4 regions of the Streptomyces sp. NPDC058274 genome follow, and region 4 is predicted to be linked to each of the others. Evidence: riboswitches for the same ligand, from Rfam matches in the RefSeq annotation. Region 4 holds a riboswitch; each other region holds the start of a gene.
The links. A riboswitch is a leader RNA that binds a small molecule or an ion and turns the genes downstream of it on or off. The one in region 4 is predicted to bind thiamine pyrophosphate.

Region 1: it holds a riboswitch for thiamine pyrophosphate, as region 4 does, so the genes downstream of both, thiC (phosphomethylpyrimidine synthase ThiC) here and ACFVYF_RS08345 (purine-cytosine permease family protein) in region 4, are expected to answer to the same signal.
Region 2: it holds a riboswitch for thiamine pyrophosphate, as region 4 does, so the genes downstream of both, thiO (glycine oxidase ThiO) here and ACFVYF_RS08345 (purine-cytosine permease family protein) in region 4, are expected to answer to the same signal.
Region 3: it holds a riboswitch for thiamine pyrophosphate, as region 4 does, so the genes downstream of both, ACFVYF_RS29655 (thiamine ABC transporter substrate binding subunit) here and ACFVYF_RS08345 (purine-cytosine permease family protein) in region 4, are expected to answer to the same signal.

The regions. Positions count from the first base shown of each region.
Region 1 covers NZ_JBHVXW010000002.1:214,189-221,244, forward strand. Annotated here, with positions in the region: partial or broken gene ACFVYF_RS05430 (VWA domain-containing protein) at 1-555, opposite strand, end outside; gene thiC (phosphomethylpyrimidine synthase ThiC) at 962-2,791, opposite strand; TPP riboswitch at 2,784-2,940, opposite strand; gene ACFVYF_RS05440 (YibE/F family protein) at 3,012-4,613, shown strand; gene ACFVYF_RS05445 (SsgA family sporulation/cell division regulator) at 4,851-5,288, opposite strand; gene ACFVYF_RS05450 (IclR family transcriptional regulator) at 5,387-6,166, opposite strand; gene ACFVYF_RS05455 (DUF5326 family protein) at 6,917-7,056, opposite strand, start outside.
Region 2 covers NZ_JBHVXW010000001.1:435,329-442,384, forward strand. Annotated here, with positions in the region: gene thiE (thiamine phosphate synthase) at 1-65, opposite strand, end outside; gene ACFVYF_RS01975 (Rv2175c family DNA-binding protein) at 158-529, opposite strand; gene ACFVYF_RS01980 (NAD(P)/FAD-dependent oxidoreductase) at 736-1,962, opposite strand; gene ACFVYF_RS01985 (hypothetical protein) at 2,008-2,367, opposite strand; TPP riboswitch at 2,420-2,533, shown strand; gene thiO (glycine oxidase ThiO) at 2,531-3,688, shown strand; gene thiS (sulfur carrier protein ThiS) at 3,685-3,885, shown strand; gene ACFVYF_RS02000 (thiazole synthase) at 3,889-4,683, shown strand; gene pknB (Stk1 family PASTA domain-containing Ser/Thr kinase) at 4,827-6,749, shown strand; gene ACFVYF_RS02010 (deoxyribonuclease IV) at 6,881-7,056, shown strand, end outside.
Region 3 covers NZ_JBHVXW010000019.1:42,931-49,986, reverse strand. Annotated here, with positions in the region: gene frr (ribosome recycling factor) at 1-410, shown strand, start outside; gene ACFVYF_RS29665 (phosphatidate cytidylyltransferase) at 410-1,546, shown strand; gene rlmN (23S rRNA (adenine(2503)-C(2))-methyltransferase RlmN) at 1,658-2,764, shown strand; TPP riboswitch at 2,846-2,951, shown strand; gene ACFVYF_RS29655 (thiamine ABC transporter substrate binding subunit) at 3,031-4,113, shown strand; gene ACFVYF_RS29650 (ABC transporter permease) at 4,230-5,837, shown strand; gene ACFVYF_RS29645 (ABC transporter ATP-binding protein) at 5,837-6,898, shown strand; gene ACFVYF_RS29640 (maleylpyruvate isomerase family mycothiol-dependent enzyme) at 6,909-7,056, shown strand, end outside.
Region 4 covers NZ_JBHVXW010000003.1:232,115-239,170, forward strand. Annotated here, with positions in the region: gene ACFVYF_RS08320 (MDR family MFS transporter) at 1-1,871, opposite strand, end outside; gene cobF (precorrin-6A synthase (deacetylating)) at 2,041-2,811, opposite strand; gene ACFVYF_RS08330 (DUF309 domain-containing protein) at 2,920-3,447, opposite strand; tRNA gene ACFVYF_RS08335 (tRNA-Pro) at 3,563-3,636, shown strand; gene lexA (transcriptional repressor LexA) at 3,754-4,428, opposite strand; TPP riboswitch at 4,671-4,765, shown strand; gene ACFVYF_RS08345 (purine-cytosine permease family protein) at 4,755-6,179, shown strand; gene thiD (bifunctional hydroxymethylpyrimidine kinase/phosphomethylpyrimidine kinase) at 6,176-7,027, shown strand.

The DNA of each region.
Region 1 (7,056 bases), on a different contig from region 4:
ACTGGACGCGGCCGGAGGCTGATCCTCATCGACGCTGATACCAAAGTCCGTGGCCAGCCCGGCGAGCCCGGAGGCATACCCCTGCCCGACGGCACGGAACTTCCACTGGTCGCCGCGCAGATACAACTCGCCGCCGATGAACGCCGTCTCTGTCGTGGCCTCCATGCCGAACCGGGCCAGCTCGACCTGCGTCCCGGCGTCGAGCAGGCGCATCGTCAGTCCGGACATCTGACCGAACGTCCCGCCGTCGGCCGACGCGCACAGCACGACCCGCTCGACAGCCGTCTCCACTGAACGCAGGTCCACCTCGATCGTGTCCGTCGTGACCCCGGAAGCCGTCTGTTTCCCGAGATGCCTTACGGCGTTGGACGCGTGGTGAGGCTGGTTGTAGAAGACGAAGTCACCGTCGTCACGCACCCGGCCGGCCGGGGTCAGCAGCAGCGCCGAGGCATCGGCATCGGGCACACCGGGTCCAGCGGACCAAGAAAGCTCGGCGCGCACCGTACCGGAACGAACGGAAAGGTTGGCACCCTTGCTCATCGACCTGGCTGTCATGCCCACCAGTCTGCCGACCCGGCAGAGCCGAAGGACACCTTCCCGACCTCTCGATTGAGGTCGCCCGCCGTGTCGGGTACGCCCAGGACACCCCCTAAGCAGCACCGGAACGCAGGCGGCCGTACGCCGGGCGGGCCGGACAGAAAGGTCCCACGGATCGATCGATACGTCGGACAGGAAATTCCCAGGGATCGATCGATACGTCGTCGTGCGAGTCGGTACCGCCATCGCGACGTTTGACACGATGAAGGTGGGCGGCAGTCCCGCATTCTTCCCCACCGACCTGCTCGAAAAGCAGATCGAGCGTCTGCGGAATGCCCAGCGCCACTGAAACGCGGCGGTTCCGCGTGCAGGATGGCGGTGCTCCCCGGTCGGAAATCCCCGGGGAACACCGCCGTTCCAGCGGTCAGTCGGCCAGCGGCAGATAGACCCGGTTCCCCGCGGCCGCGAACTCCTTGGACTTCTGCGCCATGCCCTCCTCGATCTCCACCTGGGAACCGCCGTGTTCGCGGCGGATGTCGTGGGAGATCTTCATCGAGCAGAACTTCGGCCCGCACATCGAGCAGAAGTGGGCCGTCTTGGCGGGCTCGGCCGGGAGGGTCTCGTCGTGGAACTCCCGTGCCGTGTCCGGGTCGAGGGCCAGATTGAACTGGTCCTCCCAGCGGAACTCGAAACGGGCGTCGGACAGCGCGTCGTCCCAGTCCTGAGCGCCGGGGTGCCCCTTGGCGAGGTCGGCCGCGTGTGCGGCGATCTTGTAGGTGATGACTCCGGTCTTGACGTCGTCACGGTTGGGCAGGCCCAGGTGCTCCTTGGGCGTGACGTAGCAGAGCATGGCCGTACCCCACCAGGCGATCATCGCGGCGCCGATGCCGGAGGTGATGTGGTCGTACGCCGGCGCCACATCCGTCGTCAGTGGGCCGAGCGTGTAGAACGGCGCCTCCTCGCAGATCTCCTGCTGAAGGTCGATGTTCTCCTTGATCTTGTGCATCGGGACATGGCCCGGGCCCTCGATCATGGTCTGCACGTTGAAACGCTTCGCGATCGTGTTGAGTTCCCCGAGCGTCCTCAACTCCGCGAACTGCGCGGCGTCGTTGGCGTCCGCGATCGACCCCGGCCGCAGCCCGTCGCCGAGCGAGTACGTGACGTCGTAGGCGGCGAGGATCTCGCAGAGCTCCTCGAAGTTCTCGTACAGGAACGACTCCTTGTGGTGCGCGAGGCACCACGCGGCCATGATCGAGCCGCCGCGCGAGACGATGCCGGTCTTGCGGTTCGCGGTGAGCGGCACGTACGGCAGGCGCACGCCCGCGTGCACCGTCATGTAATCCACGCCCTGCTCGGCCTGCTCGACGACCGTGTCCTTGTAGATCTCCCAGGTCAGCTCCTCGGCGCGGCCGTCGACCTTCTCCAGCGCCTGGTACAGCGGCACCGTGCCGATGGGCACGGGGGAGTTGCGCAGTACCCACTCACGGGTGGTGTGGATGTTGCGGCCCGTGGACAGGTCCATGACCGTGTCGGCACCCCACTTGGTCGCCCACGTCATCTTGTCCACCTCCTCCTCGATGGAAGAGGTGACCGCCGAGTTGCCGATGTTGGCGTTGACCTTCACCAGGAAGCGCTTGCCGATGATCATCGGCTCGATCTCCGGGTGGTTGACGTTCACGGGCAGCACCGCGCGACCGGCGGCGATCTCCTCGCGTACGACCTCGGGGTCGACGTTCTCCCGGACGGCCACGAACTCCATCTCGGGCGTGATCTCCCCGCGGCGGGCGTACGCGAGCTGCGTGACGGCCTCCCCGGGGCGCCCCCGGCGCGGTTGCCGCGGCCGCCCCGGGAAGACCGCGTCGAGGTTCCTGAGCCCCCCGCGCGGTGAGGTGTGCTTGATTCCGTCGTCCTCGGGGCGCACCGGACGGCCCGCGTACTCCTCGGTGTCACCGCGGGCGATGATCCAGTTCTCGCGCAGCGGGGCCAGCCCCCTGCGTACGTCGGTGTCGACGGTCGGATCGGTGTACGGGCCCGAGGTGTCGTACAGCGTGACCGACTGCCCGTTGGTGAGGTGCACCTGACGGACCGGCACCCGCAGGTCGGGGCGAGAGCCCTCGACGTATGCCTTGTGCCAGCCGATGGACTTCCCGGCCTCGCCGCTCTCGGTGGGGGCGGGTGCCCCACCGTCGCCGGCCGGAGCGCTCGCCCCGTCCGTCTGGCTGGAGGCAGGCGTGCGTACGTCCTTGATGGTCATGAGACCTACTCCCTACGCCGGCATTACCCGGTAACAGGTTCGGCGGTCGACGCAGCGAGTTCCGTCTGCCGATGTTTCATGTGAAACATCGCTGAGACGAAGGTCAGCGCCCTCTCAGCCCGGTGCTCCGAGCTCCCGCGTGTGCAAAGGTGCCTCCACGCTAGCGTCATATCTGGCGCGGTGAACAGAGGGCCCCTGCCGTTCTTGCGATGATCGGTCGGTGACCACGACGCAGCAGCCCTCGTTTCCACCGTCCGAGCCGCCGCGTGGACGGGGTCCGGGCGACGGGCAGGGACGGGGTCCCGGCGGCGGGCAGGGGCACGGGCGCGGTGGTCCCGGCGACGGACATGGGCACGGTGGTCCCGGCGACGGTCACGGGCAGGGGCACGGGCACCGGCCGGACGGTGGCCACGGCCCTGGGAACGGCGGCGGGCACGGCTCAGGCTCCAGTTCCGGCTCAGGTTCCGGATCCGGATCCGGATCCGGATCCGGTGACGCGCACGGCCCCGGCAACGGTCACGGACACGGCCACTCGCACAGCCACGGCCCCGCCGCCCCGGTCTCCAAGCACCTGCGCAAGGTCATCGCAGCCGTCCTGATTCCCTTCGCGGCCGCGGTCGTCGTCGGCCTGGCCGTATTCTGGCCGGGTGGCGCTCCCTCGCACGAACGCACCGGCGTCGGTTTCGACCGGCAGAGCCAGCAGGCCACGGTCACCAGAGTCGACCAGGTGGACTGCAAGTCCGTGAACGCCTCGGGGGACACCCCGACCGGTGACACCTCCACGCCCGAGGGCTCCTCGGCGCAGCAGCAGGCGACGGGCGACTGCAAGAAGGCGACGATCCGGATCGACACCGGCAAGGACAAGGGCCGTACGTTCACGGAGATCGTCCAGCCCGACCAGTCACGCCAGTTGCACCAGGGCGAGAAGGTCGTGGTCGCGTACGAGCCGTCCGCGCCCAAGAACCTGCAGTACTCGGTCACCGACGTGAACCGCAAGATCCCCATGGCGGTGCTCGCCGGGATCTTCGCGCTGGCCGTCGTGGTGGTGGGCCGGATGCGCGGTCTCATGGCGCTGATCGCGCTCGCCGTCAGCTTCCTGATCCTGACGTTCTTCATCCTGCCGGCGATCCTGCAGGGCTCGAACCCCCTGGTGGTGGCGGTGATCGGCGCCAGCGCCATCATGCTGATCGCCCTCTACATGTGCCACGGACTGTCGGCCCGTACGTCGGTGGCGGTGGTCGGCACGCTGCTCTCGCTGGTGCTGATCGGCCTGCTGGGCTCCGCGTTCATCGGCTGGGCCGCGCTGACCGGCAATGTGGACGACAACACCGGCCTGATCCATGGCCTGTATCCGTCCATCGACATGAGCGGTCTGCTCCTCGCGGGCGTGATCATCGGTTCGCTCGGTGTGCTCGACGATGTGACGGTGACGCAGACGTCGGCGGTCTGGGAGCTGCACGAGGCCAACCCGACGATGGGGTGGCGCGGGCTGTACCGGGCGGGCATCCGGATCGGCCGCGACCACATCGCCTCCGTCGTCAACACCCTCGTCCTGGCGTACGCGGGTGCGGCCCTCCCCCTGCTGCTGCTCTTCTCGATCGCGCAGAGCAGCGTCGGCACGGTCGCCAACAGCGAGCTGGTCGCCGAGGAGATCGTGCGCACCCTGGTCGGCTCGATCGGCCTGGTGGCGTCCGTACCCGTGACCACGGCCCTGGCGGCCCTGGTCGTCTCCGCGGACCGCCCGAGCGGCACGGCGGTTCCGGCGCCCGCGGCTGCCCGGACACCGGCCCGCAGCGGGAAGGGCCGCCGACGCAAGCACTGAAGCCTCCGGGCCCGCGGGACTCTTGGGCCTGCCCGGACGGGAGCGGATCAGACCCGTCGTGGGAGCGGTAGCGGATCAGACCCCGCTGTGGGAGCGGCAGCGGATCAGACCCCGTCGTGGGAGCGGCAGCGGATCAGACCCCGTCGTGAGAGCGGCACAGGACCCTCTGAACGCGAGCGGTACTGCACCGACCCAAGGGTGAGGAAGCGTTACGCCACTTCAGGCGCGCGCCGCGTCTCAGCCCGCGCTCTGCTCCTCCGCGAGGATGCGGTCCAGCGCCTCGTCTAGGTGGGTGTCGAAGTCGGCGAGGGAACACTCCTGCCCGAGCGGCACCAGCTTGTCCGTGCGGTCGAGGAACGCCACGAGCGGTGCCGTACCGGACCGGAACAGCGCGTGGTCGCCGCCCACCTGAAGCCGGATCAGCACCTCGCCGAATGCCTCCGGGTCCGCCGGCGCGATCCGCACATCCCCGTCGCCGCAGGCCCGGCCCACGCCGTCGATCAGCAACTCCCGCCCGAATGTCCAGGTCACCGGCGCATCACCGGGCAGATGAAAAGTCAGCCGCACGGCAAAAGGATCACTGGTCTCATATCGCAGCTCCACCGGAATGCGGAAGGAGAGCTCCTCCGACACGAGAAAGCTCATCATGACCTCTGCCTGCACCGACTCGCGCATCGCCTACCCCGTGGTTTGCCGTCGACTGGCCAGGAATCGTCCCCTGACGCTGGTGGCATCTTGCAGAAAGTACACGGCAGATCACAAGGAGTGAGTTTTCAGATGCTGATAGAGATCGTGAGTGTTCTTAGCAGGCTGCCGATCTCGGCCTGCAATTGCCGTGCCGCGGGAAGCAGCCGCTCGGCCTGGTGAAAGGGCAGGGAAATGGCCACGGTCGCGGCAGTTGTGCCCGCGGTGAGGGGAATCGCGGCGCAGACGGTTCCCAGCGCATATGCCTGTCGTTCCACGACTGGTTCCATCCGCCCCATGCGTTCCAGGCGCCGCAACAGGGTGCGTTCGTCACGCACCGTGTACGGAGTGATGGACTGGACCGGGTAACGGGCGAGGTGGTCCCGGCGGGCGTCCTCGTCCAGTTGGGACAGCAGACACTGGCCGATCGCATGGGCGTGACCGGTCTCCCGGAAGTCCGCCCACTCCTCGACAGCCGGATTGGCCGGGCTGTCGGCGACGGACAGGACCTCGATCTCGCCCGCGCGGTAGACCGCGTAGTACACGGGGGCACCGATCAGATCGCGCCACCTGGCGAGCGCCTCGTTCACCATGCTGCGACGTTTCTGCTGTGCTCCGCTGCTGCTCAGCCGCTCCGCGGCCTCACCGAGGAAGAACAACCCCTTCTCGCGGTGGAGATAGCCCTCGTGGGCCAGGGTGCGCAACAGGTGGTACGCCGTGGGCAGCGCGAGCCCGGCCTCGCGGGCCAGCTGCTTCGCGGGCGCCCCACCCTCGCGCGCGGCGACCGCCTCCAGCAGCCGCATCGCCCGCTGCACGGACCCGATGAGGGTCGTGGGGTGCGGATCCGGTGCCGCGGGGGGCTGTTCCATGAGCGGCGCGTGCGACCCCGCGAGCCGGGTCCGCGGTGAGGCGGGCGGAGAGGGCGCCGCTACGGCCGACGTACCCGGGCGGTGTGCCTTCTCGGGCGACGCACGCGGACGGTGTTCTCCCGCCGGCGCCGTACGCGAGACGTGGGCTTCGTCGGGCGACGTGCTCGAGAGATGTGCGTCCTCGGGCGACTGCCGCGGGAGACGCCCGTCCTCTGGCGACGCACGTGAGAGGCGTGCGTCCTCGGCCGACGTACGTGAGACCCGTGCTTCCTCGGCCGACGTACGTGAGAGGCGTGCTTCCTCCGGCGACGTACGCGAGAGGCCTGCTTCCTCGGCCGACGTATGTGAGACCCGTGCTTCCTCGGCCGACGTACGCGAGACCCGTGCTTCCTCGGCCGACGTACGTGAGAGGCGTGCTTCCTCCGGCGACGTACGCGGCTGGACGGGCAGGCTCGGTGTCTTTGCGGGTGTGGGGTCGGCGGGTGTGGTGTCAACCGTGGCCAAGGGTCACTCCCGGAGCGCGAGGAGGGCCCCCGTGCGGGGGAACACGGGAGGGGGCGTGCGCTGCCCGCGGGAAATCCCGCGTCGAAGTCCGGACTTTAATCGCCCCTCGCCGCTCGCCCACGGGCCTGCCGGAAAACTTCCCCCGGCCGAGGGAACCTCGGGTTCCCCTGACCGACCTGCCCGTTACCGGTCGGCCCCCGGCCGGTTGCTCACCCCGGCTCACTCACCGGCTCACCCGCTCGCACGTCACCAGTCGCTGCGCGAGGAGGAGCTCGACGTGAACTTCCGCACCACGTAAATGAGTCCGCCGACCACGGCGACGAACACCAGCAGCTTGAAGAGCAGGCCGATGACGAAGCCGACGACGCTCGCTATCAGACCGCCGA
Region 2 (7,056 bases), on a different contig from region 4:
TCCGTGCACAGGTAGACCCGGGCGTCGGCGAGCTGTCGGCGGGCGGTGGCGGCGGTCTCGGGCATGCGGGTATGTCCCCCGTGGTCGGTGGCACGTACGGACCGCGGCGGCCGGGTGGAGCGGCGAGCCGTGGTCCGTACGCCGGACGGTTGTCGGATCAGACGGCGAGCGCCTGGGCGCGGCGCTTCACCTCCGTGCCGCGATTCTCGCTCAGAGCCTGCGCGGGGGTGCCGGGCAGGGTCGGGTCGGGGGTGAAGAGCCACTCGAGCATCTCTTCGTCGGAGAAGCCGTCGTCCCGCAGGAGCGTCAGGGTGCCGGTCAGGCCCTTGACGACCTTCTGCTCGGCCCCGTCGATGAATGCGGCGGGGACGTGCAGCGCGCGGTTCTCACCACGGCGTACGGCGATCAGCTGGCCTTCCCTGACCAGCTGCCGGACGCGGGTCACCTCGACGCCGAACTGTTCGGCGATGTCGGGGAGGGTGAGCCAGGCGGGGACGAGAGCATCGATCTTTGCGTCAATCTCGGTCACAGGACAAGCCTGCCATCCCGGACTGACAGTCGGAAGCCAGACCCCTCCGACCTGGGGTGACGGATAGTGCCTGTCCGGTGGATCGTGCGGTGGATCGCGGGGTCAGCCCTCTTTCCCGGCACCGCCGGGACGGAACCGCCGGACGGAACCACCGCAACCGGACCAACGGAACGGAACCGCAAGATCCGCCGGACGGCCCCAGGTGCCTAGGCCGCGGCGGCCTTCAGTGGCCGCGCCGGGTCCGCGAGGAGTTCCGGATCCATGGGGATCCCCGCCTCGATGACCTTGCGGCCCTGGGCCAGGTCCCGGGGGCGGCCGACCGCGAGAAGCGCGACGAGCCGGCCCTCCCGCAGCCAGCAGACCGTCCAGGCCGCCCCCGTCGGGTCGCCGCGCCACACCGTCGTGTCGGCGGGGGCGTGATGGCCGACGTACTGCACGAAGCGGCCGAACTGCTCGGACCAGAAGTACGGAACCGGGTCGTAGGCCGCCGGGGCCTCGCCGATGATGTTCGCCGCCACCGTGCGCGGCCCCTGCAGGGCGTTGTCCCAGTGGTGGACCAGAAGACGCCCCTCGTACCGCCCCGAGGGGAAGGAGGCACAGTCGCCGACCGCGAACACATCCGGCGCGGAAGTGCGCAGATGGGCGTCGGCCAGCACCTCGCGGTGGGCGCCGAGCGTGATCCCGGAGCCGGCCAGCCAGGCGGTCGCGGGGCGGGCGCCGATGCCCACGACGACCGCGCCAGCGGGCACCCGCGAACCGTCGTCCAGGATCACCGCGCCGGGCTCGACGCGCTCCACGCGCGCGTGGGTGCGCAGCGTGGCACCGCTGTCGGCGTACCAGGCGGCCATCGGCGCGGCCACCTCGGCGGGCAGCGCTCCGGCCAGCGGCCGGTCGGCGGCCTCGACGACGGTCACCGCGCAGCCGGCCTCACGCGCCGCCGTGGCGAACTCGGCCCCGATCCAGCCCGCTCCCACGACCACGATGTCGTGCTGCTGGGCGAGCACGGGACGCAGCCGCTCGGCGTCGTCGAGGGTGCGCAGCAGATGGACCCCCGGCACGCCCTCCGTGCCCGGCAGCCGGATCGGTTCGGCACCCGTCGCGAGGACGAGGACGTCGTACGGCACCGGACCGGAGTCGGTGTCCAGCTCGTGGTCCCCGGGGCGCACGGCGAGTGCCTCGCGGCCGAGCTGCAGTTCGATGCCCAGTCCCTCGAAGTCCACGTCGAAGGCGGACCCCTCCGACTTGCCGAGCAGCACGGCCTTGGACAGGGGCGGCCTGTCGTAGGGCTGGTGCGGCTCCGCGCCGATCAGGGTCACGCTGCCGGTGAAGCCCTGTTCCCGCAGGGCGACCGCGGTCTGCACCCCGGCCATGCCCGCGCCCACGACGACGACCCGTCGTGCGGTCCGCTCCTGCGCCTGCGTCTGCTCGCTCACCTGATCACCTTAGACACCTGACAAATTGTCAGTCAGGGGACGTGCTCAGTGACCTGTTCCACACTTCTCGTGGATCTGTTCCACCACGCTCGTCCCGCTGCCCGCCTGCGATTCCCATTGCCAGGTCTCCTCCAGGCGCACCCGGCCGTCGGCCAGTTCGACGACCGCGGACACGCAGTGCCCGGAGGAGGTCGTGCCGTCGTGCTTCAGCTGCACGTAACGGAAGTCGAGCCGGTCACCCTCCCGTCTACCCACGAGATGACCACGTACGACATCACCGCCCGCGTACTCGGCCCAGATCACTCCGTCCTTCTCGTGGTACGTGAACCGGGTGCGGGTGCCGACCTGACCCGGCGCCTGGTCGGCGACCGGGGCCAGGACGAGACCGTCGAGCGAACGGGCCATGCGCGGAGGCTCCTCTACTGAGGTTCGAGACGAAGGGCTAGGCTGGCCAACGTAAAGCACACGCGGGAGCCCGGACGCACCGGGCTGAGAGGGAGGCTGGGACGGCCTCCGACCGTACGAACCTGATCCGGGTCATGCCGGCGAAGGGAGGGGCTGGACGCCCATGTCGCGTACCTCAGACGTCCTGGTCATCGGGGGCGGAATCATCGGTCTGGTGACCGCCTGGCGGGCCGCTCAGCGCGGGTTCTCCACCGCGGTCGTGGACCCGGAACCGGGCGGCGGAGCGGCGCAGGTGGCCGCCGGGATGCTGGCCGCCGTGACCGAACTGCACTACGGCGAGCAGACCCTGCTGGGGCTCAACCTCGCCTCCGCGCGCCGCTATCCGGACTTCGTGGCCGAGCTGACCGCGGAGACCGGCCTGGACCTCGGCTACCGCCAGTGCGGCACGCTCGCCGTCGCGCTCGACGCCGACGACCGGGCCCATCTGCGCGAACTGCACGCCCTGCAGAGCCAGTCGGGCCTGGAGTCCGAGTGGCTGAGCGGCCGCGAGTGCCGCCGCCTGGAGCCGCTGCTGGCGCCCGGGGTGCGCGGCGGCCTGCGGGTGGACGGCGATCACCAGATCGACCCGCGCCGGCTGGCCAGGGCCCTGGTCACCGCATGCGAGCGCGCCGGGGTCGTCTTCCACCGGACCTGGGCCGAGCGGCTCTCCGTCGCCCGGGACCGGGCCACGGGCATCGGCACCGCGCACGGCACCGCACTCTCGGCGGGCCACGTCGTCCTCGCCGCGGGCAGCCTCAGCGGGCGGCTCGCCGGGGTCCCCGACGCCGTACTGCCGCCCGTGCGGCCGGTGAAGGGGCAGGTGCTGCGGCTGACCGTGCCGGGCCGGTACGCGCCCTTCCTGAGCCGGACCGTGCGGGCCGTCGTCCGCGGCAGCCATGTCTATCTGGTGCCGCGCGAGAACGGCGAGCTGGTCGTCGGCGCCACCAGCGAGGAGCTGGGCTGGGACATGACGGTGACCGCGGGCGGCGTGTACGAGCTGCTGCGCGACGCCCATGAGCTGGTCCCCGGGATCACCGAACTGCCGCTCACCGAGACCCGGGCGGGTCTGCGCCCCGGCTCGCCGGACAACGCGCCGCTGCTCGGCCCGACCGAGCTCGACGGCCTCCTGCTGGCCACCGGGCACTTCCGCAACGGCGTCCTGCTGACGCCCGTGACCGGCGACGCCATGGCCCACGTACTCGCCACCGGTGAACTCCCGGCCGAGGCACGCCCCTTCACCCCCAAGCGCTTCAGCACGGCCCTCACGGAGCAGCCCGCATGAACATCATCGTCAACGGCGAACAGCAGCGGATCGCCGCGGGCACCGCGCTCGACACGCTCGTCTCGACCCTGACCCCGGCCCCGTCCGGCGTCGCCGCCGCGCTCAACGAAACCGTCGTCCCACGCGCGCGGTGGTCGTCCACGTCCCTCTCCGAGGGTGACCGCGTCGAAGTCCTCACCGCCGTCCAAGGAGGCTGACCCATGGCCGACGATCCCTTCGTCCTCGGCGGTACGACCTTCTCGTCCCGGCTGATCATGGGCACCGGCGGCGCCCCCAGCCTCGACGTGCTGGAACGCTCGCTCGTCGCGTCCGGCACGGAGCTGACGACGGTCGCGATGCGGCGCGTGAACCCGGCGGCGCACGGCTCGGTCCTCTCCGTGCTCGACAGGCTCGGCATCCGGGTGCTGCCGAACACGGCGGGCTGTTTCACCGCGGGTGAGGCCGTGCTGACCGCTCGCCTGGCCCGCGAGGCCCTCGGCACCGACCTGGTCAAGCTGGAGGTCATCGCCGACGAGCGCACGCTGCTGCCCGATCCGATCGAGCTGCTGGACGCCGCCGAGACGCTCGTGGACGACGGCTTCACCGTGCTGCCGTACACGAACGACGACCCGGTCCTGGCACGGAAGCTGGAGGACGTCGGCTGCGCCGCCGTGATGCCGCTGGGCTCGCCCATCGGCTCCGGGCTCGGGATCCGCAATCCGCACAACTTCCAGCTGATCGTGGAGCACGCACGCGTGCCGGTCATTCTGGACGCCGGTGCCGGCACCGCGTCCGACGCCGCGCTCGCCATGGAACTGGGATGCGCCGGTGTGATGCTCGCCTCGGCGGTGACCCGCGCGCAGGAGCCCGTCCTGATGGCGGAGGCCATGCGGCACGCGGTCGAGGGCGGGCGTCTGGCACGGCGCGCGGGACGCATTCCGCGCCGGCACTTCGCCGAGGCGTCCTCCCCCGCGGAGGGCATGGCCCGGCTGGATCCGGAGCGGCCCGCCTTCTAGACCCTGTCACTGAGAGATGTCCCACCCTCGGCGGCCGCGGTTCCCCGTCGGGGTGGGACAGGTCCGTCACAGGTCGGCTGCAGTCATGCGCCGGTATCGGCCGAACGGGCGGTGTGTCGGTGACGGATCGTAGACTCACCCGCGTGGATACGACCCTTCAGGACCCGCTCGTCGGGCACGTGCTCGACGGCCGCTATCGCGTCGACGCGAGGATCGCGGTCGGCGGGATGGCCACGGTCTACCGGGCCCTGGACACCCGCCTCGACCGCGTGCTCGCGCTCAAGGTGATGCACCCGGCGCTGGCCGCCGACGGCTCGTTCGTCGAGCGCTTCATCCGTGAGGCCAAGTCGGTGGCACGGCTCGCGCACCCCAATGTGGTGCAGGTCTTCGACCAGGGGACGGACGGGTCGTACGTCTATCTGGCCATGGAGTACGTCGCCGGGTGCACCCTGCGTGACGTGCTGCGCGAGCGGGGCGCGCTGCAGCCGCGGGCCGCGCTCGACATCCTGGAGCCGGTGCTCGCCGCGCTGGGGGCCGCGCACCGCGCCGGATTCGTGCACCGCGACATGAAGCCGGAGAACGTCCTCATAGGGGACGACGGCCGCGTCAAGGTGGCGGACTTCGGGCTCGTCCGCGCGGTGGACACGGTCACGAGCACGACCGGGTCCGTGCTCGGCACCGTCTCGTATCTCGCTCCCGAGCAGATCGAGCACGGCACGGCCGACCCCCGCGTCGACGTGTACGCGTGCGGGGTCGTGCTCTACGAAATGCTCACCGGCGAGAAGCCGCACTCCGGCGACTCCCCCGCCCAGGTGCTCTACCAGCACCTGCACGCGGACGTGCCGGCGCCGTCGGCCGTCGTGCCGGGGCTGGCCTTCGCGCTCGACGACCTGGTCGCCTCCGCCACCGCCCGCAACCCCGAGGTGCGCCCGTACGACGCCGTGGCGCTGCTCGCGCAGGTGCTGGAGGCGCGCGCCGGGCTCAGCCCCGAGCAGCTCGACGCCGTACCGCCGAAGGCCCTGACCCCGGACCACGACAACGCCGAGGACCGTACGAGCGTGATCCCGCGCTCGCTGTCCGGGCAGCGGCCGCTGCCCGTGAACGAGGACGACGCGGCCGTACTCAACCGGACCAGCCGTTTCGAGAGCCCGCCGCCGCCTCCGCGGCGCCGCGGGACCCGGCCCCGCCGCGGGCTCTTCGCGATCATCGCGGCGGTGCTGCTGGCGCTCGGCCTCGGCGCCGGTGTCTGGTACATCAACTCGGGGCAGTTCACCAAGGTCCCGCCCGTGCTGGCGAAGACCGAGGCGCAGGCGAGGGAGCGGCTCACAAAGGCGGGCCTGGACGTCAAACAGGTCAAGCAGGCCTACAGCGACACGGTGAAGCGGGGCACGGTCAGCACGGTCGACCCCGGGGTCGGCGCCCGCATCCGGGAGAACGACGGGGTGACCCTGACCATCTCCAGGGGCCCGGAGACCGTGAAGGTGCCCGATGTGGCGGGTTCCTCCCTCAGCGAGGCCAAGGCGCAGCTGAAGGACAAGGGCCTGGCGCCGGGCATGGTCACCAGGGTTTTCAATGACGACGTCGACCAGGGTTCGGTGATCAGCACGGCCCCAGCAGCGGGCACCGAGCGGCACGCCGGTTCGGCCATCGCGATCACCGTCAGCAAGGGCAGCCGGATAGAGGTGCCGGAGGTCACCGGCGAGTCGGTGGAGGACGCCACCGCGGACCTCGAGGACGAGGGCCTGAAGGTGAAGATCGCCTCCCAGCGCGTGACGTCCGAAGTCGACAAGGGCGAGGTCGCCGAGCAGACACCGGTACCGGGCCGCTACCTGGCCGAGGGTGACACCGTCACCCTGACCATCTCCAAGGGTCCCGAGATGATCGAGGTCCCGGACGTCGTGGGGGACAGCGTGGACGACGCCACGAAGGCGTTGAAGGGCGCCGGGTTCGAGGTCGAAGAGGACCGAGGGCTGTTCGGGCTCTTCGGGGACACGGTCAAGAGCCAGTCGGTGGACGGCGGGGACGAGGCCCCCAAGGGGTCGACGATCACTATCGAGATCCGCTGAGGTGGTCCTCGTGCGATGCGCTGAGGCGGTCCTCCTGAGATCTGCTGAGGCGGGGCTCGTGAACTGCGCTGAGCCGGCCCGGGTGAGATCCGCCGACCGGTCACCGCTCAGCGCGTGACACCCTGAAGTACGTGACCAGCGAGAAACTCCGCAATCCTGTCGGCGGCCATGTGCCCGTGGCCGGCGGCCTCAGCTCCGTCGGCCTGACCTACGCGCGCGAGATGGGCGCCGAAGCCGTCCAGGTCTTCGTCGCCAATCCGCGCGGCTGGGCGACCCCGCCCGGCAACCCTGAGCAGGACGAGGAGTT
Region 3 (7,056 bases), on a different contig from region 4:
CGATCAACCAGCTGGCCTCGTTCTCGGTGCCGGAGCCGCGCATGGCCGTGGTGACCCCGTTCGACAAGAGCGCGCTGCGCAACATCGAGCAGGCGATCCGCGACTCCGACCTGGGCGTCAATCCCAGCAATGACGGCAACATCATCCGTGTGACGTTCCCGGAGCTGACCCAGGACCGCCGCAAGGAGTACATCAAGGTCGCCAAGACCAAGGCCGAGGACTCCAAGATCTCGATCCGTTCCATCCGCCGCAAGGCCAAGGAGACGATCGACAAGTTCGTCAAGGACGGCGAGGTCGGCGAGGACGAGGGCCGCCGTGCCGAGAAGGAGCTCGACGACACCACCGCGAAGTACGTCGCTCAGGTGGACGAGCTCCTCAAGCACAAGGAAGCGGAGCTGCTCGAGGTCTGATGAACGACTCTTCCTGGGGCGCGCCGCCACAAGCCGGGTACTGGGGGCCTTCCGACCAGGGGCCTGTCCAGGGGGCCGCCCCGGCGGGTCCCGCGTACGATGCGCATGACGCCCAGCAGACTCGCCCCATGCCCATCGTGCCCGACGTACCCGCACACGGCGGAGACCAGGACGACGACCGGGGGGCCGCTCGGCTGAGTGGCCCCTTGTTCCGCGACGACACACCGCAGACGGCGTCCTACGGGACGCCGTCGCACAACCAGCCGAGTCCGCAGGAGCCCATGCCCAGCGCCCACCAGCCAGCGCCCGCGCCGCAGAAGAAGAGTGCGGGCCGGGACCTGGGTGCGGCCATAGGGGTGGGCGTCGGGCTCGGTGCCGTGATCATCGCGTCGTTGTTCATCGTCAAGGCCGTGTTCGTCGGCGTGATCGCCGTCGCCGTGGTGGTGGGGCTGTGGGAGCTCACCTCACGGCTCGAGGAGCGCAAGGGCATCAAGGCGCCCCTCGTGCCGCTGGCGATCGGCGGCGCGGCGATGGTCGTCGCCGGTTACGTCCGGGGCGCCGAGGGCGCGTGGGTGGCGATGGCGCTCACCGCGCTGGCCGTCCTGGTCTGGCGGATGACCGAGCCGCCCGAGGGCTATCTCAAGGACGTCACCGCCGGGGTCTTCGCGGCCTTCTACGTGCCGTTCCTGGCGACGTTCGTGGCGATGATACTCACGGCCGACGACGGTCCGCGGCGCGTCCTGACGTTCCTGCTCCTGACGGTCGTCAGCGACACCGGCGCGTACGCCGTCGGCTGGCGCTTCGGCAAGCACAAGCTGGCGCCGCGCATCAGCCCCGGCAAGACCCGCGAGGGGCTCGTCGGAGCGGTCACCTTCGCGATGGCCGCGGGTGCGCTGTGCATGCAGTTCCTGATCGACGACGGCAGCTGGTGGCAGGGTCTGATCCTCGGGCTCGCGGTCGCCGCCAGTGCCACGCTCGGTGACCTCGGCGAGTCCATGATCAAGCGGGACCTCGGCATCAAGGACATGGGCACGCTGCTGCCGGGGCACGGCGGCATCATGGACCGGCTGGACTCGCTCCTGCCGACGGCACCGGTCGTGTGGCTGCTGTTGGTGATCTTCGTGGGCTCCGGCTGATCTGCACGCGTGACATCTCCGTACGTCGCTGACCTGCAGTTCTCGAGTGAGAGGCCCGCTGTCCACAGGGCGGCGGGCCTCTCTTCGTATGTCTGCGACACTGGAAGGGTTATGCCGAAGCCCGGAGAACTTACTTTCGTCGCCCCCCGCGGAGCCAAGAAGCCGCCGCGGCACCTTGCCGATCTCACGCCCGCCGAGCGTAAAGAGGCGGTTGCCGCGATCGGTGAGAAGCCGTTTCGCGCCAAGCAGCTCTCGCAGCACTACTTCGCGCGGTACGCGCACGACCCCGAGCAGTGGACGGACATCCCGGCCGCCTCGCGAGGGAAGCTCCAGGAAGCGCTGCTGCCCGAGCTGATGTCCGTCGTCCGGCACATCAGCTGTGACGACGACACCACCCGCAAGACCCTGTGGCGGCTCTTCGACGGCACGCTCGTCGAATCCGTGCTGATGCGCTACCCGGACCGGGTCACCATGTGCATCAGCTCGCAGGCCGGCTGCGGGATGAACTGCCCGTTCTGCGCCACCGGCCAGGCCGGGCTGGACCGGAATCTGTCCACCGGCGAGATCGTGCACCAGATCGTGGACGGCATGCGGGCCCTCAGGGACGGCGAGATTCCCGGTGGCCCCGCGCGGCTGAGCAACATCGTGTTCATGGGCATGGGCGAGCCGCTCGCCAACTACAAGCGGGTCGTGGGCTCGATCCGGGCGCTCACCGACCCCGAGCCCGATGGTCTGGGGCTCTCGCAGCGTGGCATCACCGTGTCGACCGTGGGCCTGGTGCCCGCGATCCACCGGTTCTCCGACGAGGGCTTCAAGTGCCGGCTCGCCATCTCCCTGCACGCGCCGGACGACGAGCTGCGCGACACCCTGGTCCCCGTGAACACGCGGTGGAAGGTGCGCGAGGTGCTGGACGCCGGCTGGGAGTACGCGGCCAAGTCGGGGCGCCGGCTGTCCATCGAGTACGCCCTGATCCGCGACATCAACGACCAGGCATGGCGTGGTGACCGGCTCGGACGGCTCCTCAAGGGCAAGCCCGTGCACGTGAACCTGATCCCGCTGAACCCGACGCCCGGCTCCAAGTGGACCGCCTCGCGGCCCGAGGACGAGAAGGCGTTCGTCGAGGCCATCGCGGCCCACGGCGTGCCGGTCACCGTCCGGGACACCCGCGGCCAGGAGATCGACGGCGCCTGCGGGCAGCTGGCGGCGGCGGAGCGCTAGGGCGCGGGACCGTAGCGTAAGGGAGCCACCGGCCGCGTTCCCGCACGGGAGCGGTAGTCTGGCTGGCGTACGTACATCTTCATATTCCGACAGGGGAGCGCCACAGCGCTGAGAGTGCGGCACAGGCCGCAGACCCTCTGAACCTTGCCCAGGTCATTCTGGGTAGGAAGTTCGGTCGTTACTCAAGCTGTTGCGCCCTGCCCGGGAACTATCAGAGGTTCCCGGGCAGGGCCGCGTCTCTTCCTGGTCATCCCAGGAGGAATTCAGTGAGCACCACCAAGAGGTTGACGGCGGCGGTCCTCGCCACCGGTCTCGGGCTCGTCACGCTCTCCGCGTGCGGCTCGTCCGACGACGAGGCCGGCTCCGGGTCCAAGACCGTGACCCTCGTCAGCCATGACTCCTTCGCCGCCTCGAAGAGCGTGCTCAAGGCGTTCGAGAAGGAGTCCGGGTACAAGGTCAGGGTCCTCAAGGACGGCGACGCCGGGCAGGCCGTCAACAAGGCCATCCTCACCAAGGACAACCCGCAGGGCGACGTCTTCTTCGGCGTCGACAACACCCTGCTGTCCCGCGCCCTGGACAACGGACTCTTCCAGCCGTACGCGGCCAAGGGCCTGTCCGCCGTCTCCGCGGACGTCCAGCTCGACAAGGCGAAGCACCGCGTCACGCCCATCGACTCCGGTGACATCTGCGTCAATTACGACAAGCAGTACTTCACCGACCACAAGCTGGCCCCGCCGCAGTCCTTCGACGACCTGGTCAAGCCCGCGTACAAGAACCTCCTCGTCACGGAGAACGCCTCGACGTCCTCCCCCGGCCTCGGCTTCCTGCTCGGCACCGCCGCGCGGTACGGGGACACCGGCTGGCAGGGCTACTGGAAGAAGCTCAAGGCCAACGGCGTGAAGGTCGTCGACGGCTGGGAGCAGGCCTACAACGACGAGTTCTCCGGTTCGGCCGGCGGCAAGAAGGCGAAGGCCGACCGCCCGCTGGTCGTCTCGTACGCCTCGTCGCCGCCCGCCGAGGTCATCTACGCCGATCCGCGGCCCAAGACCGCGCCGACCGGGGTCGCCGACGGCACCTGCTTCCGGCAGATCGAGTTCGCGGGCCTGCTGAGCAACGCGAAGAACGCGGCGGGCGGCAAGGCTCTCCTCGACTTCCTGATCACCAAGAAGTTCCAGGAGGACATGCCGCTGAACATGTTCGTGTACCCGGTGGTCGAGGGCGCCCGGGTGCCGGCCGAGTTCACCGAGTTCGGGCCGGCCGCCAAGAACCCCGAGACACTCACCCCCGGCACCATCGCCGACCACCGTGACCAGTGGGTCAAGTCGTGGACCTCACTCGTACTGAAGTAGCGACCCGGCCGCCCGGGAAGTCCCGGAAGCCCCCGAAGCGCGGGGAGCCCGGACAGCCCGGGGCGCCCCGCGCGCGCAGGGGACTCTCCCGCGGCGGCGCGGCGCGCCTCGGGCTGATGGCGCTGCCCGTCGCGTTCTTCGCGGTCTTCTTCGCGTACCCGGTGGCGGCGATCGTCGGCCGAGGGCTCAACGTCGACGGGGTCTGGCGGTTCGGGCGGATCGGCGAGGTGCTCGCGCAGTCCGGCATCCGGCACGTCCTGTGGTTCACCACCTGGCAGGCGTGCGCGTCGACCGCGCTGACGCTGCTGATCGCGCTCCCCGGCGCGTATGTCTTCGCGCGCTTCGAGTTCCGGGGCAAGCAGGTGCTGCGGGCGGTGGTCACCGTCCCCTTCGTGCTGCCGACCGTCGTCGTCGGCACCGCCTTCCTGGCGCTGGTCGGCCGGGGCGGGCTGCTCGACGAGCTGTGGGGCGTACGGCTGGACACCACCGTCTGGGCCATCCTCCTCGCGCACGTCTTCTTCAACTACGCGGTCGTGGTCCGGACGGTCGGCGGTCTCTGGGCGCAGCTCGACCCGCGTCAGGAGGAGGCCGCGCGGATGCTCGGTGCCTCCCGGTTCGCCGCCTGGCGCAAGGTGACCCTCCCGGCTCTCGGGCCCGCCCTCGCCGCCGCCGCCCTCATGGTCTTCCTCTTCACCTTCACCTCGTTCGGTGTGGTGCAGATCCTCGGCGGCCCCACCTTCTCGACCCTCGAGGTCGAGATCTACCGGCAGACCTCGGAGATCTTCGATCTCTCCACCGCCGCCGTGCTGACCATCGTCCAGTTCGTGGCGGTCGGCGCGATCCTCGCGGTGCACGCCTGGACCGTACGGCGCCGGGAGACCGCCCTGCGTCTGGTGGACGCCTCGATGACCGCGCGCCGGCCGCGCGGGGCCGGGCAGTGGGCGCTGCTCGCCGGGGTCCTCGCGAGTATCGCCGTCCTGCTCGTGCTGCCCCTCGGGGTGCTGGTCCAGCGGTCCCTGGACACCCCCGGCGGCTACGGGTTCGCGTACTACCGGGCCCTCACCTCCGAGGACGGCGGCATCTTCCTGGTGGCGCCGATCGAGGCGATCGGCAACTCGCTCCAGTACGCGCTCGCCGCCACTGCCGTCGCCGTGCTGATCGGCTCTCTCGCGGCCACCGCCCTCACCCGGCGGGCGGGCCGGCTGGTCCGCGGGTTCGACGCGCTGCTGATGCTGCCGCTCGGCGTCTCGGCGGTGACGGTCGGCTTCGGGTTCCTGATCGCCCTGGACGAGCCGCCGCTGGATCTGCGGTCCTCCTGGATCCTGGTGCCGCTTGCGCAGGCGCTCGTCGGTGTCCCGTTCGTGGTCCGTACGATGCTGCCCGTCCTGCGTGCGGTCGACGAGCGGCTGCGGGAGGCGGCGGCCGTGCTCGGGGCGTCGCCGTGGCGGGTGTGGCGCGAGGTCGATCTGCCGATGGTGCGGCGGGCGCTGCTGATCGCGGCCGGGTTCGCCTTCGCCGTCTCACTGGGCGAGTTCGGGGCGACCGTCTTCATCGCGCGGCCCGACCGACCCACGCTGCCGGTCGCCGTGGCCCGGCTCCTCGGCCGCGCCGGCGACCTCAACTACGGTCAGGCGATGGCCCTTTCGACGATCTTGATGGTGGTGTGCGCGGTGGCGCTGCTGGTTCTGGAGCGCCTGCGGACCGACCCGACGGGGGAGTTCTGATGACCAGGCTCACGAAGGAGCGGGGTGCCCTGCTCGGTATCGAGGCGGCGACCGTGCGGTTCGGCGGGCGGCCCGTGCTCGACGCCGTCGGCCTCGGCGTCGCCGAGCACGAGATCGTGTGCGTGCTCGGACCGAGCGGCAGCGGCAAGTCGACACTGCTGCGGGCGGTGGCGGGACTGCAGGCGCTCGACGCGGGCCGGGTCCTGCTCGACGGCCACGATCAGTCGGGGGTGCCCGCGCATCAGCGGGGCGTCGGGCTGATGTTCCAGGACCATCAGCTCTTCCCGCAGCGGGACGTCGGCGGCAACGTCGCTTTCGGGCTGCGGATGCACGGCGTCGCGAAGAACGAACAGGCCGTACGGGTACGGGAGTTGCTGGAGCTCGTGGGCCTGCCCGGCGCCGCGTCCAGGGCCGTCGCCTCCCTGTCCGGCGGCGAGCAGCAGCGAGTGGCGCTGGCCCGCGCCCTCGCACCGCGTCCCCGGCTGCTGATGCTGGACGAGCCGCTGGGCCAGCTCGACCGCTCGCTGCGAGAGCGGCTCGTCGTCGAACTGGGGCAGCTCTTCCGTGAGTTGGGCACCACCGTGCTTGCCGTGACCCACGACCAGGGCGAGGCGTTCGCGCTGGCCGACCGGGTCGTCGTGATGCGCGACGGGCGGATCGCCCAGTCCGGGACACCCCTTGAGGTCTGGCAGCATCCGGCGGACGAGTTCGTGGCGCGCTTCCTCGGCTTCGACAACGTGGTCGAGGCGACGGTGAGCGGCGAGGCCGCGGACACGCCGTGGGGGAAGGTCCCGGTGCCCGAAGACGCGCCCCAGGGCCCGGGCACGCTCCTCGTCAGGCCCGCCGGCGTACGGCTGGTGGCGCCGGCGGACGGGCTGCGCTGCACGGTGACGGCCCGCACGTTCCGGGGCACCCATGTCGCCGTACAGCTTCAGCCGGAGGACGCGCCCCGGCTGGAGGCGGCGTGTGCGCTGCGGGACGCGCCCGAGCCCGGTGACGAGGTCGGGGTGGAGTTCGACGCAGCCGAAATTGTCGTACTCGGAGAACCTTCCGCCGCATAAAGTGCGGATCATGACGCTACTCGCACATGACCGCTACTGCGACGCGATCGAGCTCCAGGTACGGCAGTTGAGGGACGTGGTGACCTCCGGGGTGGAGCTGTCCGCCACCGTGCCGACCTGCCCCGACTGGTCGTTCGAGCGCCTCGTACGGCACACGG
Region 4 (7,056 bases):
AAGAGCGAACCGTCACGGGTGAGGTAGCCCTCGTCGACCATGCGGTCGAAGACCGGCACCAGGACCTCCGGCGGCAGGTGGCGGCGGGTGGCGATCAGCCCGAGGTTGGCGTGGCCGACCATCCGGGTGAACAGTTCGACCTGCATCACGGCCCAGGCCCCCGCGACATCCAGCCGGGTGTCGGAATCCAGCACGATCCGCCGGGCGGTGTCCAGCTCCGTACCGCCGATGATCTTTCCGACGGCCGCCTCCAGCAGCCGCTGCGAATCCGCGCTGGACGGGGACGCGAAACCCTCGCCCATGTCCGTCGAGCCCATCCGCGCGCTGTCCCGCAGCTGCACCTGCTTGAGGAACAGGGCCACCAGGAAGCCCAGGAGCGCGACCGGCACCGCCCAGAGGAAGACGGTGTGGATCGTGTCGGCGTACGCCTGGATGATCGGCCGGGCCGCGGCCGACGGAAGTCTGTGCAGCCCCTGCGGGCTCTGCGAGGCCTGGGCGATCGCGGCCGCGTCGGCGGCACCGGTCCGCGTCGCGTCCCGCACCCCGTCCGCGAGGTTCGGCTTGAGCGCGTTGGTGTACACCGTGCCGAACACCGCCGTGCCGAACGAACTGCCCAGCGTCCGGAAGAAGGTGACGCCCGATGTCGCCGTACCGAGATCGGAGTACTCGACGGTGTTCTGCACGGCGATCGTCAGCACCTGCATGCACAGACCGATCCCGGTGCCGAGCACGAACATGTAGACGGACGACAGCCAGGTGCTGGTCCCCGGGCCCATCAGGGAGAGGAGGTAGAGCCCGAGCGCCATCACCAGGGCGCCGATGATCGGGAAGAACCGGTACTGCCCGGTCTTGCTGACCACGTTGCCGCTGAAGATGGACGCGATGAGCAGGCCGATGACCAGGGGCAGGGTGCGGACGCCGGAGATCGTCGCCGAGTCGCCGTCGACGTACTGGAGATAGCTCGGCAGATAGGTCATCGCGCCGAGCATCGCGAAGCCCACGATGAAGCTGAGGATCGAGCAGACGGAGAAGACGGGATTCGTGAACAGCCGCATCGGCAGCATCGGCTGGGCGGCGCGCGTCTCGACCCAGCAGAAGAGGCCGAGGGCGATCACGCCGCCCACGAACAGGCCGATGATGACGCCCGAGCCCCACGCGTACTCGTTGCCGCCCCAACTCGTCGCCAGGATCAGCGCGCTCGCGCCGACCGCGACGAGGGCGATGCCCAGATAGTCGATCACCGGCCGGACGGCCGACTTCACGACGGGAATCGTGCGGGCCGCGGCGATCACCACCACGATCGCGATGGGCACGTTGACGTAGAAGGCCCACCGCCAGGTCAGATGGTCGGTGAACAGCCCGCCGAGCAGCGGCCCGATGACGGTGGCCACGCCGAAGACGGCGCCGATCGCGCCCTGGTACTTGCCGCGCTCGCGCAGCGGGATCACATCGGCGATCAGGGCCATGGCCGTGACCATCAGCCCGCCGGCGCCGATGCCCTGCATTCCCCGCCAGGCGATCAGCAGCGACATGTTCGTGGCGAGACCGCACAGGAACGAGCCGGTGATGAAGATGATCGCCGACGCCTGGAAGACCAGCTTGCGGCCGAAGAGGTCACCGAACTTGCCGACCAGCACCGTCGCCACGGTCTCCGCGAGGAGATACGCGGTGACCACCCAGGACATGTGCGCGGCGCCGCCGAGATCCGACACGATGGTCGGCAGGGCCGTGCCCACGATCGTCTGGTCGAGGGCCGCGAGCAACATGCCCAGCATGATCGTCACGAAGACGATGTTGCGGCGCCGTGAGTCCAGCACCGGGGGCTCGGGCGCCGGGGCTGCGGGCGGCGCGGATTCCTCTGTGGTCGTCACAGGGTCACCCTCACATCGGGGCAGGGCGTGTGCATGCCGGGAGATCCGCCCGGCGTACGTGAACGCCGGTACCTGTCCGGTCGATCACGGTGAAGGGGAAGCCGCGGCGCCTTGGCAGTCGGATGTACGTGCCACACTCCGCGTCTCCGCCGTGATCGACGGACACGCCCTAGCCCCGCGGACGCCTGCGCAGCAGGTAGGTGTCCATGATCCAGCCCTTGCGCTCCCGGGCCTCCGCGCGCAGGCGCTCGATGCGGGGGGCCGCCTCGGCTATCGGCCCCGAGGCGAGGATCTCGTCCGGGGTGCCGATGTAGGCGCCCCAGTAGATGTCGATGTCCTGGTCGGCGTACGCCCGGAAGGCCTGGTGGGCGTCGAGCATCACCACCACGTCGTCCACGCCCTCGGGGAAGCCCTCCGCCAGGCGGCGCCCGGTGGTGATCTGGACGGGGCGCGCGACCCGGTTGAGTCCCGTGCGGTGCCTGGCGACGAGGGCCGAGACACTGCTGATCCCCGGAACGACGTCGTACGTGAACGCGACCGTGCCCCGGTCGAGGATCTCCTCCAGGATGCCGAGCGTGCTGTCGTACAGCGCGGGGTCGCCCCAGACCAGGAACGCGCCGCTGCCGTCCTCGCCCAACTCCTCGGCGATCAGCCGTTCGTAGAGGGCGGCGCGGGCGCTGCGCCAGTCACCGACGGCGGGGGAGTAGGCCGCGCCCCCGGCGGCCCGGTCGCGATCCGGGTCGCGCGCCTCGACCAGCCGGTACGCCCCCTCCGGCAGATGCGCGTCGAGGATGTCACGGCGCAGCTGGACGAGGTCGGACTTCACCTCGCCCTTGTCCAGGATGAAGAACACGTCCGTGCTCTTCAGCGCCTTGACCGCCTGCAGGGTCAGCTGGTCGGGATCGCCCGCCCCGATTCCGATGACATGAATCTTTCGCACGCCCCGAGTCTGCCCCACGCCACTGACAGCCGGTCTATCCGGGTTCGCTCCCGCGCAGTCGCGGTGCCCACGCCACGGCGTCGACCGCCGTACCGTCCCGCTCCGCGACTATCCGGGTTCGCTCCCGCGCAGTCGCGGTGCCCACGCCACGGCGTCGACCGCCGTACCGTCCCGCTCCGCGACCCCCGCCAACCTCCGCGCCCAGTCCGCCAGTTCCGCCAGATCCATCCCGTACGGACTGTCCTGTCCGGATTCGGCGGCCCACTGCTCGGTGGCGTCCGCCCCGCGTCGCAGCAGCCGGGCGCCGCCCGTCGTGTTCCCCCGGGCCGCATGGGTCAGCCCCACCGCGAGCTGGGCCAGCCCGCGCCACAGCGCGCGCTCGTCCGCCGGGCCCGACTTCCAGGCGTCTTCGAAGACCTCGTGCGCGTGGAACGGCTTGCCCGCCGCCAGCAGCGCCTGCGCCTCGACGACCGTCTCCGCGGGACTGCGTACGACCCCTTCGGGCTGCCGCTCCACCCCGTCCGTGCCGTACGGCAGGGGCCGGCCGAGACCGTCCCGGGGACGGGCATTGCGTGCCCGTCCCTCCGCGTCCCGGTCGCGTCGGCCGTCCGTCCCGGCCCTGGGAGTCCCGTTCATGTTCCGATTGTCCCGCGCCGGCCCCGGTGCCGCCCCCGCGCCCCCGGCGGACCGGCCCGTGGTGTGCGGTAAAGTGCTGTTCGCGCGATCACGCGGTTCACCGCGGCGAGCGCACCGGGACGTGGCGCAGCTTGGTAGCGCACTTGACTGGGGGTCAAGGGGTCGCAGGTTCAAATCCTGTCGTCCCGACGGTGCGAAGGGTCTTCGCGGGCGAGAGCCCGCGGGGGCCTTTTCTCGCTTGCACCGCTCCCGCGTGGCCGCCGTGTCCCCGTAGCCGCCGCCGGCGGGTCAGGCCCCCTGTCGCCGCTACAACTGGCGCATCAGGCCCACCACTCGGCCCAGGATCACCGCGTCCTCGCCGGGGATCGGCGCGTAGGCGGAGTTGCGCGGCATGAGCCACACCTGACCGTCCTGCCGGCGCAGCTGCTTGACCGTGGCCTCGTCCTCCAGGAGCGCGACGACGATGTCGCCGTGATCGGCGCTGTCCTGGCGGCGGACGGCCACCACGTCGCCGTCGCAGATGGCCGCCTCGATCATGCTGTCGCCGCTCACGGTCAGCGCGAAGAGATCGCCGTCGCCGACTATTTGGCGCGGCAGCAGGTAGACGTCCTCTATCGCCTCTTCGGCCAGGACGGGCGTGCCCGCGGAGATGCGGCCCACCAGTGGTACTGCGGCCGGCTCCGGCCCGCGCTCGGCGTCCAGACTCGGCGCCCAGCTGGGCCGTACCTGATACGCGCGGGGCCGGTGCGGATCGCGGTACAGGACGCCCTTGCGCTCCAGCACCGACAGCTGGTGGGAGACCGAGGAGGTGCTGGCCAGCTCGACCGCCTCGCCGATCTCGCGCATCGACGGCGGGTAGCCCTGCCGAGCCACCTCGGTCCTGATGAACTCGATGATGGCCTGCTGGCGGCCGGTCAGCTCGCCCTCCACCGACCCGGTCCCGGGCGGCCGGCCGCGGCGTGCCCGCGCGAGGTTCTCCACCTGCGCCCCCTCTGTTCAAGATCCCGTCAGGGCGTCACCATAGCCCGCCCTCCCGGACAAAGGGAACGTCGTCCGCGTATCACGGTATTCACACCGAGGCGTCCCTCCCGAGGCGCACTTCGGGACCGTGCGGCGCGGCCGTGACCCGCCGCACCGGCCCGGTCACCGTCCGCGGACCGTGCTCGGCCACTGTCCACCCCCACCACCTGGACGTACGCGCGCGCCGGGCTATCCTGGCCGGCGTACCGGACACGGGGTGCCCCGCACGAGGGCTGAGATCACACCCGTCGAACCTGAACCAGTTAGGACTGGCGGAGGGATGTCTCATGTCATGGCCGCATGCCCGCGGTGAGGTGGCCGTCGGGGCCCCACAGCGCGTCTTCGACGGGCGGATGCCCGCCGCTCCCGGTGATCTGCGGGTCGAGGCCCGTGGCATCGCACCCGTCCCCGAGGACGCGCGGTACGGCAGCCCGGCCCGGCTGTTCACCGTGTGGTTCGCCCCCAACCTGACCATGACGGGCGTGTTCACCGGCACCGTCGGCGTCGCGCTCGGCCTCGACTTCGCCACCGCCCTCACCGCCGTCGTCCTCGGCACCCTCCTGGGCGCGGTGCCGACCGCGTACCTCGGCACCTGGGGCAGTCAGACCGGTGCGGGGCAACTCCCGCTCGCCCGGCTGGCGTTCGGCCGGGCCGTCGCGGTGCCGGGCGCCCTGCAGTGGCTGTCCTCGATCGCCTGGGACGCGCTGATCGGCCTGTTCGGCGGGGACGCGCTGGCCCAGCTGTGCGGCTGGCCGTTCTGGCTGGGCGTCCTGGTCGTGATGGCCGCCCAAGGAGCTCTCGGTGTCCTCGGATACGAGGCGATCCACCGGCTCCAGACCGTGATGACCTTCGCCCTCGCCGCCGCCTTCGCCGCGCTGACCGCCAAGCTGCTCAACGGCAGCCACCCGACCGCCGTCGCCACGGTCCACGGCGCCGACCGGGCCGGCGCGTTCGTCCTGACCTGCACCATCGCGCTGAGCCTCGCGCTGTCCTGGGCCCCCTACGCCAGTGACTTCAGCCGGTACCTCCCGCGCACCGCGTCCCGGCCGCGGATGTTCTGGTGCACGCTGCTCGGGGTCAGCGTGTCCTTCGTGGCCGTCCAGGCGCTGGGCCTGTGGGGAGCGTCCGTCTTCACCGACCAGACCGCCGGGGGCGTCGACACCCTGCTCGGCGGCGGTGTCCTCGGTGCGTTCGGCCTGCTCGCCGTCGCGCTCGCGGCCCTGTCCAGCAACGCCATGAACGACTACAGCGGCTCGCTGGCCCTGCAGACCATGGGGGTGCGCCTGCCGCGCCCGGTCGCCGCCGCACTGGCCGCCGTCCTCGGCTTCCCGCTCGTCCTGTGGATGCACGCGGCCGACACCACCACCCGCTTCCAGAACGTGCTGCTGCTCGTCGGCTACTGGATCCCGGGATTCGTCGCGATCGTGGCTGTCGACTGGCTCGTCCGCGCCCGGGCCCGCGCCGGCGCCCCGGTCGACCTGGCCGCCGAGAGCGCCCGCCCGCAGCCATGGTGGCCCGCGCTCACGGCGTTCGTCGTCGCCTTCGCCGCCGCCGTCCCGTTCATGAGCACCAGCCTGTACGTGGGTCCGGTGGCCGACGCCCTGCACGGCGCCGACCTCGCCTACGGGGTGGCCTTCGTCGTGGCGCTCGCCGTGTACGCCCCGCTGCGCCTCGGCCTCGGCCGCGGTGCCTCGAAGGAGGCCCGGGTATGACCCAGCCCGCCCACTCGCCGGCCGCCGCGACCCCCTCGGTTCCGGCAGCCTCCGTCGCGCCGCCGCGCGTCCTGACCGTCGCCGGATCCGACTCCGGGGGCGGCGCCGGCATCCAGGCCGACCTGAAGACGATGCTCGCGCTGGGCGCGCACGGCATGAGCGTGCTGACCGCGGTCACCGCGCAGAACTCCCTCGGCGTCCAGGGGGCGTGGGAGCTGCCGGCCGAGGCGGTGCGGGCGCAGTACCGCAGCGTCGTGGACGACATCGGCGTACAGGCGGTGAAGACCGGCATGCTGGCCTCGCCCCTGCTGGTCGAGACCGTCGCCGAGCTGCTCGCGGACACCGCCGCACCCGTGGTCGTGGACCCGGTGAGCGTCTCCAAGCACGGTGACCGGCTGCTCGCCGACGACGCGCTGGACGCCGTACGAACCGTACTGCTGCGGGTCGCGACGGTGGCGACCCCGAATCTCGACGAGACGGCGCAGCTCACCGGCGTCTCGGTGACGAGTGAAGGCGACATGCGCCGGGCCGCGGAACGGCTCCTGAAGTTCGGGCCGCGGTGGGTGCTCGTGAAGGGCGGTCATCTGCCGGGCGAGGCCGTGGACCTGCTGACCGACGGCAGCGAGGAGCACTGGCTGCGGGCCCCGCGCCACGACAACCGCCATACACACGGCACGGGTTGCACCCTGGCCTCCGCGATCGCGGTCGGCCTGGCGCAGGGGTATCCGGTACCGGAGGCGGTACGCCGGGCGAAGGAGTACGTCACGGGTGCGATCGCCGCGGGCTTCGCCCTGGGCGCGGGCCTGGGCCCGGTCGACCACGGCTGGCGGACCCGCCCGGGCCGGTGACGTCCTGCGTCCGCACTCGGTCGTCGCGG